Gimesia maris: one gene and its partner. The protein of the gene in region 2 interacts with the protein of the main gene of each other region in a pairwise test. Links are inferred from orthologs where the notes say so. Each region holds a gene or a part of one and is shown on either strand. Other genes may lie near its edges. The genes, in order: dnaE and GmarT_RS18985.

What was found.
Region 1: the proteins of GmarT_RS18985 (region 2) and dnaE interact in binary tests that used the Escherichia coli proteins (3 or more experiments, as listed by UniProt). The link is inferred for Gimesia maris from one-to-one orthologs.

The regions. Positions count from the first base shown.
Region 1 is NZ_CP042910.1:3,143,669-3,150,606, reverse strand. Bases 1,682-5,726 are described here. They hold dnaE (DNA polymerase III subunit alpha), read left to right. Parts: upstream 1,682-2,010; coding sequence 2,011-5,526; downstream 5,527-5,726. Other genes in these bases: GmarT_RS11720 (hypothetical protein), read left to right, coding at 5,662-5,726. In the rest of the region: tRNA (adenosine(37)-N6)-threonylcarbamoyltransferase complex ATPase subunit type 1 TsaE, read left to right, coding at 1-264; GmarT_RS11730 (NAD-dependent epimerase/dehydratase family protein), read left to right, coding at 311-1,315; more of GmarT_RS11720, read left to right, coding at 5,727-6,228; biotin synthase BioB, read left to right, coding at 6,512-6,938. UniProt on the Escherichia coli protein: DNA polymerase III is a complex, multichain enzyme responsible for most of the replicative synthesis in bacteria. This DNA polymerase also exhibits 3' to 5' exonuclease activity. The alpha chain is the DNA polymerase catalytic subunit.
Region 2 is NZ_CP042910.1:5,154,535-5,160,224, forward strand. What follows is about bases 1,422-4,218. They hold GmarT_RS18985 (pyridoxal phosphate-dependent aminotransferase), read right to left. Parts: upstream 3,480-4,218; coding sequence 2,364-3,479; downstream 1,422-2,363. Other genes in these bases: GmarT_RS18980 (serine/threonine protein kinase), read right to left, coding at 1,422-2,203; GmarT_RS18990 (NUDIX hydrolase), read right to left, coding at 3,575-4,126. Outside these bases: GmarT_RS18975 (SpoIIE family protein phosphatase), read right to left, coding at 1-297; more of GmarT_RS18980, read right to left, coding at 515-1,421; GmarT_RS18995 (SMP-30/gluconolactonase/LRE family protein), read left to right, coding at 4,516-5,690. UniProt on the Escherichia coli protein: Shows aminotransferase activity with methionine and histidine as substrates, and to a lesser extent also with phenylalanine.

The DNA of each region.
Region 1 (6,938 bases), 2.0 Mb from region 2 along the record:
CAGGGACGGCTTCCCCTGTATCACTTCGACACCTATCGCCTGCGGGATACCGATGAGTTTCTTGAACTGGGAGCCGATGACCTGCTGTACTCTAACGGTGTCTGTCTGATCGAATGGGCCGACAAAGTCAGAGACGTCCTTCCAGGCGATCTCCTGCAAATCAATATCGAGCACTCCTCGCAAACGGCTCGCACATTTCGGTTCCAGGGGCAGGGGCCACGTTCCAGACAGATCATCGCCCGGCTGCAAACGGAATCATTCTGAATTGTTCAATTCGCGACGACACCCAATCTGAATCAGGAAAAAAAACATGACCGTTCAATCGGAACAAAAACTGCTTGTGACAGGGGGAACAGGTCTGGTTGGCAGCCATGTCATTCAACGCGCACGACAGGCGGGGATACCAACAGTCGCACTGGTTCGCTCTCTCGATCAGGCAGAGTACCTGAAAGAATTCGACGCCGAGCTGATTGAGGGTGATTTAACCGATAAAAACTCACTGCGTGATGCCCTGACAGGTGTCACGATCGTCGTCCACACGGCAGCCAAAGTAGGTGACTGGGGAAGTGTCGACGAATATCGAAATACCAACGTCAGAGGTTTAGAAAATCTGCTGACCGCACTCGAAGAACAATGCCTGATCAGACATTTGATTCACATCAGTTCGCTGGGAGTCTACGAAGCCCGCGATCATTATGGCACTGACGAAACAGAGCCGCCCCACGCTGCCGGCATCGATGGATATACACTGAGCAAAATTGAATCCGAACAACTGCTCCGGAAGCATTCCATCCCTTATACCGTTCTGCGTCCGGGATTCATTTATGGTCCCCGTGACCGGACGGTTCTGCCCCGTATCCTGGAGAGATTAAAATCCGGTCGATTCGCGTACCTGGGCAGCCCCGAAAAGCTGATGAATAATACCTATGTCGAACATCTGGTCGATGCCATATTCCTGGCTCTGTTCAACGAAGACGCATTGAGCCAGACATACAATATCACAGATGTCTCACTGGTCAGTAAGCGCGAATTTATTTCCACCATCGCGGAACTGGCTGAATATCCTCCACCTAAGAAAGTAGTCCCTCTGCCAGTCGCCAGAAATCTGGCCCGCGTAATGGAAGGTCTCTGGAGATTTCTGGGCAAAAAACAGGCCCCGATCCTGTCGCAGGCACGCATCAAGTTTCTGGGACTGAACCTGGATTTCAGTTCGCAAAAAGCGCAACAGGAACTGAATTATCAGCCACAAAAAACTTTTCAGCAGTCCATGAGTGCTACCATCGAATGGTTTCGCACTCATCATAAATTACCATAATTCAATTCCGCTTATGAATTCTGCGTAAAATCCATGAGAATGCAGCTGAGTGCTGGAATCTGGCAATTGACCTGCCCCATAGCTGAAAGTTAGAATAGTATCCATGGAAAGTTCACCAACGCAGTCACCTGATCAATCAGACCATCAACGGCAATCTGTTCAGAAACCGTGGTCATGGCGGCGATACATTATCACTTCCACGATCCAAGTCACTGTCTTTCTCCTTTTGTATGTGTTATCCATCGGCCCTTTATTCTGGCAGTGGTACGCTTCATTTAACTCAATGAGTTCGCCATTCTTCGCTGCGTTCTACACGCCGCTCCTGTTGGCGTGTGACCTGATTCCTCCCCTGTCTGATGGAGTGAACTGGTATATCAACCTCTGGATCGGTTGAAAAAATCTAAGTAAAGCTGCTTCGGGCTTTAAAAGAACGATGTAGTAACTCACCTCTTTCTTCTGTAATACTTTGCAGCGACAGTGTGAAATTCAAGCGTACTTTCATCAATCAAAGTACATATCAAAAACCAGAAGTGAAGTATCTTTTGGTAGATTGACAAACCAGATAATCCCCATACACTCAGGGAATGGAATGCTGTAGCAGAGTCCTCTCCAGCTTCCGGAAATCACAAATCTCTCACAGCCAGAGCTGTATTTTGCCTGGATGGCATTTATAAAAGACGGGAGCACGGAATAATATGAGCGACCCCAGACCTTTTGCTCACCTGCATTGTCACACTCACTTCAGTATGCTGGATGGTGCCAGTCGCATCCCCGAAATGGTAAGTAAAGTCAAAGAAGCGGGCATGAATTCGCTCGCGATTACTGACCACGGCAACCTGTACGGTGCGATGGACTTCTATCAGCATTGCCGCAGTCAGGACGTGAATCCCATCCTGGGGCTGGAAGCCTATATCGCCCCCCGGAGCCGTTTTGAAAAAGGGGCTTCGCGAATGAAAGAAGCCAGTTTTCACCTGACACTGCTGGCACAGAACCGGCAGGGGTTCGAAAACCTGATCAAGCTCTCTTCGGCATCCTACCTGGAAGGTTTCTATTACAAACCCCGTATCGACAAGGAAATCCTGGAGGCACACAGTGAAGGCCTGATTCTGCTGACAGGCTGCGCCGCCGGTGAACTGTCACACCACATTCTGGGTGAAGACTGGGAAGAAGCAGAAAAATTATGCGCCTGGTATGAAAAAGTGTTTGGCGACCGAGTCTATATGGAAATCCAGAATGCAGGTCTGGAAATACAGCGGCAGTGCCTGGAAGGAACCGTGGATCTGGCCAACCGCATGGGATTGCCTCTCGTCGCGACCAATGATGCACACTATGTCGATCAAAAAGATGCCGAAGCGCAGGATGTCTTGCTCTGCGTGAGTACACGCGCCGTCGTCAGCGATGAAAAACGCATGAAAATGACCGGTGACCAGTTCTTTGTACGTACCCAGGATGAGATGTATAATGCATTCCCCGGACTTGAAGATGCGGTCGCCAGAACCCAGGAACTTGCAGAACGCGTCGACATCCAGATGTCGGATAAAAAGTTCTACCCGGTATTCCAGCCACCAGATAATTTGACCGACACGCAATACCTGCGAAAACTTTGCGAAGAACGTCTGCCCATAAAATACGGCGACGAATTGACGCAGGCGCACTGGGATCGACTCGATCTGGAGCTCGGCGTGATTGAACAAATGGGTTATTCCAGTTACTTCCTGATCGTCTGGGATTTCGTGCAGTTTGCCGAAAACGAAGGGATCCCCTGTACGGCTCGTGGATCAGCGTGTGGTGCCATCGTCGCATTTCTGCTCGGAATGTCCCAGGTCTGCCCGCTCAAGTATGACCTGCTGTTTGAGCGATTTCTGGATCCCAGCCGTACCGAACCGCCCGATATCGATATCGACTTCTGTCGTGATCGACGCCAGCTGGTGATCGATTACACCAAGCAGAAGTATGGTGAAAAAAGCGTGGCACAGATCGGCACCTTTGGAACATTGAAAGCCAAAGCGGCGATTCGTGACGTAGGACGTGCGCTCGGCGTTCCCCTGGCGCGAGTCAATGAAATTGCCAAGATGATCCCGGAATCATTGGGGATCAAACTGAAAGACGCGTTAAAAGAAAGCCCCGATCTGCAATCTGCCTACGATCAGGATTCGGAGATCAAACGACTGCTCGATCTGGCCATGCAGCTGGAAGGACTATGCCGCAGTGCAGGCACACACGCGGCAGGCGTCGTGGTGGCTGACCTGCCGCTCTCTGAAGTTGTTCCGCTGCAGTCCATTACCGGTAAGACCGACATCATTACACAATGGGATGGTCCCACCGTCGAATCGGTGGGACTGCTCAAGATGGACTTCCTGGGACTGCGCAATCTGACAATTCTGGACAAAGCCGTTCAAAACGTCAAAAAACATCGGGGCATCGATATCAATCCGCATAAGCTCCCCCTGGATGATCAGGAAACCTTTGAACTGCTCCAGCGAGGAGAAACCAAAGGGATCTTTCAGCTGGAAAGTGGCGGGATGCGTGATCTGCTGACCAAAATGAAGCCGGACAAGTTCGAAGATATTATCGCAACTTCCGCTCTGTACCGACCGGGCCCTCTGGAAGGGGGGATGGTGATGCAGTACGTGGATGTAAAAAACAACCGGATCCCGATTCCCAAAGTTCATCCCATTGTCGATGAAATTCTGGATGAGACCTACGGCGTGATGGTCTACCAGGAACAGGTCATGCGGATTCTGAACCGCGTCGGAGGCATCGAACTTTCTGCAGCGTACCGCTGTATTAAAGCGATCAGTAAGAAAAAGCTGAAAATCATTGCCGACTTCAGGGATCAATATCTCGAAGGCGCCAAAAAAAGTGGCGTGGATGTCAAACTGGCAACGGACCTGTTCGAAATGATCGAAAAGTTCGCTGGTTACGGGTTCAATAAATCACACTCGACCGCCTACGGTGGAGTCGCCTACGCGACCGCATATCTGAAAGCGCATTACCCCAAAGAATTCATGGCGGCTTTACTCTCCTGCGGCATGGAAAGTCATGAGCGAATCACCGAACACGTTGATGACTGTCGCCGTATGAAAATCGAAGTACTCCCGCCAGACATCAATCGCTCCGAAGTAGAATTCAGCGTAGATGGTGAAAAGATCCGCTTTGGCATGGGGGCGATTAAAGGGGTTGGCGAACAGGTACTTGAAGCTGTCGTTAAAGAGCGTGAAGAGAATGGCCCTTTTACCAGCCTGTACAACCTGTGTGAACGCGTCGATCCTAAAACCCTCAACAAGAGCACGCTTGAAACCCTGATCAAGGCAGGGGCCCTCAACAGCCTCGGCGGGAACCAGGCGCAGTTAATGCTCACAGTTGAGCGTGCAGTGCAATCCGCCTTGAATATTCATCGCGACCGGGCACGCGGTCAGAAGAGTCTGTTTGGCGACGAAACGGTTGACGAAGAAACCGGTGCAGAAGAAGAAGCATCATTGCCGGAAGCAGAAGACTGGCCGCGCGCACAAAAACTGGGCGCCGAAAAAGAAGTCTTCGGCTTTTATCTCACTTCACACCCACTGGCTGAGATGGGAACCTCGCTTACCAAATATGCTCAAAATCAGACCAATGAACTGGCAGAAATGGATGACCGGGTCGAAGTCATTCTGGCAGGCATGGTTTCTTCGATCAAAATGGCAGCCACGAAAAAACCAAGCAAGAACGGGAACACCCGCTATGTGAACTTTGACCTCGAAGATCCGCACGGACTGGTTCGCTGTATCATGTGGCCCGAACAGTTCGCATCAATGGGCGAGAAGGTCAAGATGGAAGCAATGGTCATTATCAAAGGGAAAATCGACAAACGGGGCAGGGAACCCAATGTTATTGTCGATCAGCTGCTCACCTTGAATGATGCCCGGAAGCAGTTTACCGATCGTCTGGCTATCAATTTTAAGCGCGGAGTACACACCAGGCAGGATATGGTCAATGTTCACGATGTATTGACGCAGTTTCCCGGCCAGACAGAAGTCATTCTGGTCGTCGATTCGGTAGACCAGGAGAAGCCGGGCACACAGCTGCGGTATGTACTCAACCCTCCCGGTAGTCTGCGCGTTTCCTGCAGTAATGAATTTGAAACACAGTTAACTGCCGTCATCGGACAAAGCCATATACATTTCCATACACCGGTCAAGAAAAAAAATACCAATGGAAGTCTGGGCCGGTAACCCTTTTGCATCTACAGACTGTATTTAAAGTACCTGTTCTGCCATTTTTAAAGAAATCTTGGTGTTCCCTGCTGCCGAAAATAAGATATAGTTACGCTGCAATCGGGTCGTTTTGTTGTTCCAGGGACTTAATTGATGAAAAAAACGGGAATCGTGATATTGGCGCTGGTTGGACTTGCAGCTGCCTTCCTGTATCCTTCCGCGAATTCAAATCGTAGACAGTCAGGCAGAGCTCAGACTCACAATCAGAAACGGGTTCTGCATCAGATTCCAGCTCGTGTGACTTCCAAAATCAAACCTGCTGAAACCCAACATCAGCCTGAATCCAATCAGAAATCCGCAGAACTTACCCCTGAAGAACTCCTGGCACGTCTCGTTGGAAAATGGGAACAGACCAAAAGTACCAGCAGGCAGATCCTGACCATTAATGAAAACGGTACAGCCACAATGGTAATTGAACCACAGGGGATCTGGCGTTCGGTTCTGGGCAAAAAAGTCACAATCGATATCGAATGGCGATTAAACGCCGCCACTTTGACATTACGGGCTGTCGGCGGGAGTCCAGAAAACAAGCTGGATTACATCAAACAACTCTGGGGAAGTGAGTTTGTACGTGAGATTCACTCGATCGAAGAAAAAATGTTCACATTGAGGGATGACCAGGGAGATGTCAGTCAGAAGTGGATTCGAACATCCTATTAAACTGATTCAGAAAATCCTCAAAACAGCCCCTCCCCATGACAGCCAGCTTACTTGTACTCTCCCTGATTTCGCCTATCATAGAGCACTACAAGACCCTGACATCAACTGCACACTCTTACACAGCCCGAAATCCTGTCCTGCCACAACAATGCGTCGGTGGATTCAGAAGACATTCAGGGTCCATGATGTGCTGACTGATACAGGCTCCGAATTCCATAATTTTCGCCGGAACGCCCGGCCTACTTCGCAAAACTCGCTCCTTCTGCACTGAAAGATATCTTTGATGAACAATCAGGTCACTTCATCTCCTTCACGCTGGCAAATACTCGCAGATCAGGTTTTAACCGGTTACCAGATCACCCGTGAAGAAGGCTTGGAAATCCTAAACTCAAGTGATGATGAATTGCTGGACCTGCTGTCTGCCACCTATCGCATCCGACAGAAACATTTTGGAAAACAGGTACAACTTTACTACCTGAAAAACGCTAAAAGTGGTCTCTGCCCGGAAGATTGTGGCTACTGTTCACAGGCTCGTGGTTCCAAGGCTGATATTCCTAAATACCGCATGCTCAATGAAGAAAAACTGCTCGAAGGTGCGAAAGCCGCTGATGAAGCGAAAGCGGGAACCTACTGTATCGTCGCCAGTGGACGTGGACCGACAGATAAAGAAGTGGAGCATGTCGCTTCTGTCGTGGAAAAAATCAAATCCT
Region 2 (5,690 bases):
TTGCTGATAGTCCAGCAGGAACTGCATCTGGATGTCACAGATACTGATCGTATCGTTCTCATGCAGTTCGGTACGCCCTTCAATGACAGTTCCGTTCAACAGTGTGCCATTGCGACTGTGCAGGTCCTCCAGGTAAAAAAAGCCATGGCTCTCCAGAATCTGGGCGTGATAACGACTGACGGCGACATTATCGAGCACAATCTCACAATTCGGGTGGCGTCCCATAATCACACGGTCGCCATTCAGCTCGACGATCTGTTCGGGAACCTTCCCTTTGAGTATTTGTAAAATCGCCACCGTTGTGCCCGACTAGACTGGAGTTTGACTGATAAAGTTGAACAAACCGGTACCGAGACTCTGATCTGAATCTGCCTTCAAATCTCACAGATCCAGAAAAACTCTCGGCCCATTCAGTACAAGAGCTTATTATATAACATTTTCTGAAAAATGACAGCGCTTCCGTCAAGGAGACTCCCGAAGATTCTCAGAACACCTACCGGCATGGCCCCCGATATCAGGGAGTAAAATTCTGCTCTTCTTCGCTCTGTAATGACTCGAACAGTTTTTTATAGTCTTTCTTCTCAATTTCAGGAGAATTCTGGTTCCATACCAATGCGTCATAGACGATCTCTCTCAATTCGCCATCCAGTTGCTCCTGGTGGTTATTCACATAAAGTTCCCAGATATCCTGGGATTTTCGCGGATGACCATTCAGGCTTTCCAAGACAAGCAGACCCGCATAGCCATTGGTAACCTGTTCAGCCTGACCCGAATTGACCAGTTCCTGAAAAATCGCCTTGGCTTCCTCATACCGTCCCGGCCTGATTAACAAAACCCCCAGGCGGATTTTAGCCTTGGGTGTATAGATTTCATTATCCGGAAAATTGCTGATGACGGCCTGCCAGGCATCTTCGCTGACACCCAGACGGGTCGCCAGAAAGAACTGCCTGGATGCATTTTCTTCATTAGGGATAAACGACGGTTCCGAATCCTCATTGCCGGAGACCGTGAAGGGCGCCTCCAGCGGATTACCAGGACGATTCACCCAGCCGACCGCAGCAGCCACGCCTCCCAGACAGAAGGATGCGAGCACAAATGCCAGCAGCTGTTTCTGAAAACTTCGGTTTCCCTGGAAAGGGAGCATTTCACTCCAGCTGCGTTTACGAATCCCCGGACTGTCTTCCGATATCTTTTTGATTTCCTGCATTAACTCAGCCGCGTTCCCGGGCCGTTTGTTCGGATCTTTTTCCATCATCCGGTGCACCAGGTTGCATAGTTCTTCAGGTAAATCGGGGCGACGTTTTTTCAGTGGGTAAGCTGCTTCGTTCAGATGCTTGACAGCTATCGACAAAGCCGTCTCACCGTGAAAGGGAGGCTTACCTGAAATCAGATGATAACAGGTCACTCCCAGCGAATAGATATCGCTCCGCTGATCGAGGTTTCTGCCGTTGACCTGCTCCGGGCTCATATACAGGGGGGTTCCCATCGTGGTCCCCACCTGGGTCAGGTTCACCCGTTCTTCCGTCTGACCAATCTGTGCCAGACCAAAGTCAGCTACCTTGATCAGTTTTCTAGAGGTGATCATGATATTTTCAGGTTTGATATCCCGATGCACGATCCCCTTTTCTGCCGCAGCATTCAAGGCAGCAGTAACCTGTCGCATGATCCGTAAAATCAAGGTACAGTCAGGCGGAGTATTTCGCGCCAGATGTTCTTTCAGATTGACGCCTCGCACATATTCCTGCGCGATATAATGCGTTCCCTCAAAATCACCTGTCATATAAACCTGGACAATATTGGGGTGGGTCAATCCGGCGGCGGCTTTGGCTTCCCGTTCAAACCGTCTGACGTGCGTCTCATCACTCATCAGCTCACTGTGCATGACTTTGATGGCAGCCTCACGTTTAAGCGAAACCTGCTCGGCCAGATACACGGTTGCCATTCCCCCCTGCCCCAGCTTACGTAAGATCTTGAAATCTCCCAGCTGTTTGCCAATCAGACTCCCTGATTCTACAGGGGGATGTATCTTTTGTGTGGTCTCACTGGAACGATAGATGGTTTCCTGTGTGGAATCAGCTTCTACGAAACTGCCCACTGGGGGTAGACGCAACCCCTCCGGCTCACGAGGGGGAGAGACAGAGCGATCGTCAGGGGTTTCTGCTGAAACCTTACTGGTCTTATTCTGCGGCTTTTCAGATGGCATAAGTTGTTATCTGGCAGTATCGTAAGTCGTTTGATCACTGAAAGAAAGCAGCACACTCTCTCCATAATAGAGGTGATACCCTTTCAGGTATAGAGAAAGTTTTCAATTGTCTCAAAAAACCGGCTTCAGCCGGGAGTTAATCAGGCCGTTAACGGATTTTTCACATGGGATGGTCTGCCAGACGATTCAGAATTGCGGCTCCCTGCTCCAGAATCGGATTCTCCTGGGCATACGAAATACGAAAATGCGTATCCCGACCACTGAACACATTACCCGGTATAATCAGCAGATTATTCTGAATTGCCGCAGTACAGAACTCGGTTGCTGTCCCCCAGGGAGTGCGGATAAACATGTAAAACGCCCCTTGCGCACCGGAGATCTGGTACTTTTCCGAGAGCAGCTCTCGCATCAGATTACGTTTTTCCCGATACTCGTCGACCCGATCTGAGATATCACACTCCAGTGCCGCCAGCGCCGCCCATTGCACCGGATGGGGCGCGCAGACAAACGTGTATTGCTGCAGCTTGATCATCTGCTGAACCACGCTCTGAGGCCCATGCACAAAGCCCACTCGATGACCGGTCATGGAATGAGATTTACTGAAGCCATCGATCACGATGACCTTCTCGTTATACGCAGCCGGACTCACAAAGGGCTCGTCATAACAGAAGGAACGATAGATCTCATCGCTGACCAGCGCAATATTTTTCTCCGCCGCCAGTTCCGCCAGCGCCCGGATCTCCTCTTCAGAAGCCACGTGTCCGGTCGGGTTACTCGGGCTGTTAAACAGAATCAGTTTTGTGCGATCAGTAATCGCGGCACGGACTTTTTCGATATCGATGGAAAAGTCCGGATAGGTCTCCACGAAAACCGGCTTCCCCCCCACCAGACGCGTGAGGTGCGTATACATTACAAAGTACGGATCGAAAATGATTACCTCATCACCAGGATTGACCAGGGCATTCAAGACCAGCATCAATGCCCCACTCGTGCCACTGGAGATAAAGACCTGACGGTCGGCATGACCGTAGCTCTCATCGACCTGTGCCTGAATTTTACCGATCAGTGGCGCGATCCCCTGTGTCTGGCTGTAGGCATTTTTACCATCCCGTACTGCCTGACAGAGAGCATCTTTAATGGAATCCGGTGTGTCAAAGTGGGGCTGTCCGATACTCAGGTTGATCGGATTCTCCATCTTTGCTGCCAGGTCAAATACTTTACGTATGCCAGACGCATCAATCAGATGCATCCGATCGGCAATCCATTCTTCACTCATTTGATTCTCGTTCTCTGATATGGAAATGTTGGTTTCATCAACTTTATTAACGGCAGTTCATGTTATCTTCTTTGTTTCATGAATGCAGGAACCGCTCACCCGTTTTTCTGAATATGTTTCGTGATAAAATACAGGCCGGCGTAAATCCGGGCATCCAGCAGACACCCCCGTTGTCGCGCGTGATCCAGCCAGTCTTCGATTTCTGTAAACGGGACCGCGTGCACCGTGATTTTTTCGGATTCATCGCCGCCTCCTGCACCGACTTTCTGCAGATCCAGCGCCAGAAAAAATTCGACCGCTTCGTCCGTCAGTCCCGCAGAGGACACAGTCGACCCCAGCGCCACCATCTGTCCCGCCTGGTAGCCAGTCTCTTCCAGGAGTTCCCGGGCAGCCGCTGTCTCCAGCAGTTCTTCCTCCTGACCAGCGATATCACCCGCGAGACCTGCCGGGAATTCAATCACGGTCGCATCCACAGGCGGACGGAATTGCTCAACGAAAATCACGCGCTGGTCCACGGTCAGCGGAAATAGACAGACCACTCCTGTAGTGTTGACTCGCTGCACAAACTCCCAGCGCCCCCGCTGAATCAGTCTGATAAAACGGCGTTCAATAATTGTCTGATCGGAATCCTGACCTTCCTCGCTCATAGTGATCTCTCATTTTTTCAATTTGACAGAATAGAATACCCTGGACTGGCTGCGGAAGTTTCTGGTAAGGAACAGGCTCATTCGCCCCCTTAACGATTGATCTGCAGATTCAGTTTATTGAGAATGGAAATTAGACGAACCTGGTTTCACATTCAACATCAGAACAGAAACACTGGTTTGCTGTCTGAAATTCCGATACGAATTATGCCGCAGAGGTTCGCTCAAAAAGCCGGAGATCCAGGATTGATATTATTGCCTCCCCTGATTGTATGTGCCCTCAGTGGTTTTTGCCATACCCGCCCTGCAGAAGCACAAGTCAAATATTCAGCCGGCAGGCTAACTGCGTACTTTAAATGGGAACTTCTTTCCTCAGATATCAGGAAACATCTATGAAACCGCTCGCTCTATTACTCCTGGCACTTACCATGCTATCCAATCAGGTTCACGCAGAGGATTCCATTGTTGACACCTCTTCTGCTCTGGAAACAATCGCCAGTGATTTCGGTCTGGCGGATGGCCCCGCATGGGATGGGGGAGGCAGCCTGTATTTTCCGGATGTCAAAGGAGGCAAACTGTATCGCTACTCTCCGCGCACGGGTAAAGTTTCGGTCTTTCTGGATGACGCCGGCCGGATCAGTGCCAGCTATTTCAATCATGGCAAACTGTTTCTGTCCGATAACGGAAACAGTCAGATCTGTGTATTGAGTGGTAAAACGAAAACTCCCATCGCCGGTCAACCCGCGGATGCCAAACCTCCCCGCAAACCTAATGATCTGGTCGTCGACCAGCAGGGAGGCATCTATTACACTCTCACCGGTTCGGGTGAAGTGATCTGGATTTCTCCCGAAGGTAAACAGTCAGTGGCTGTCAAAGATATCAAAACGCCGAATGGACTGATCCTGTCACCGGACGGTAAAACCCTGTACGTCGCCGCCTATGTTCCCAAAGAAATCTGGGCCTATGATGTCGCCAGTCCCGGCGTCATCCAAAACGGGCGGCTGTTTGCGAAAATGGATTCCGGTCCCGATAAAGGGGCAGACGGAATGACCGTCGACCGCGCTGGAAACGTCTACTGTGCAGGACCTGCTGACATCTGGATCTGGAATCCGGCGGGGAAACTGCTGGCAAAAATCCCTACGCCCACACGCCCCATCAACTGTGCCTTCGGCGACTCGGACATGCGTTCGCTTTATATTACAGGCTTTGGCGGTCTGTATCGTCAGCGCATGAATGCCTACGGCTGTATGCCGGAACCCGCTGTCTCCGCAACAGACAGCAAATCAAAGCGTCCAGCCACCACAGTTCCGGAAACCATCACTCCCCATTTGAATGTGGTCTACGGACAGACGGGAACCCGCAAGCTGCTGGCAGACATTTTCGTCCCTAAAGCGGGGAAAGGACCTTTCCCAGCAATCGTCGTCGTGCATGGCGGTGGCTGGATGAAAGGTGACAAAACCAAATTCCGCGCCCTGGCGGTTGCCCTTTCAGAACGTGGCTATGTCACGATGGCGGTCGGCTATCGCCTGGGACATGAAGCAAAATTCCCTGCCGGAATACAGGACTG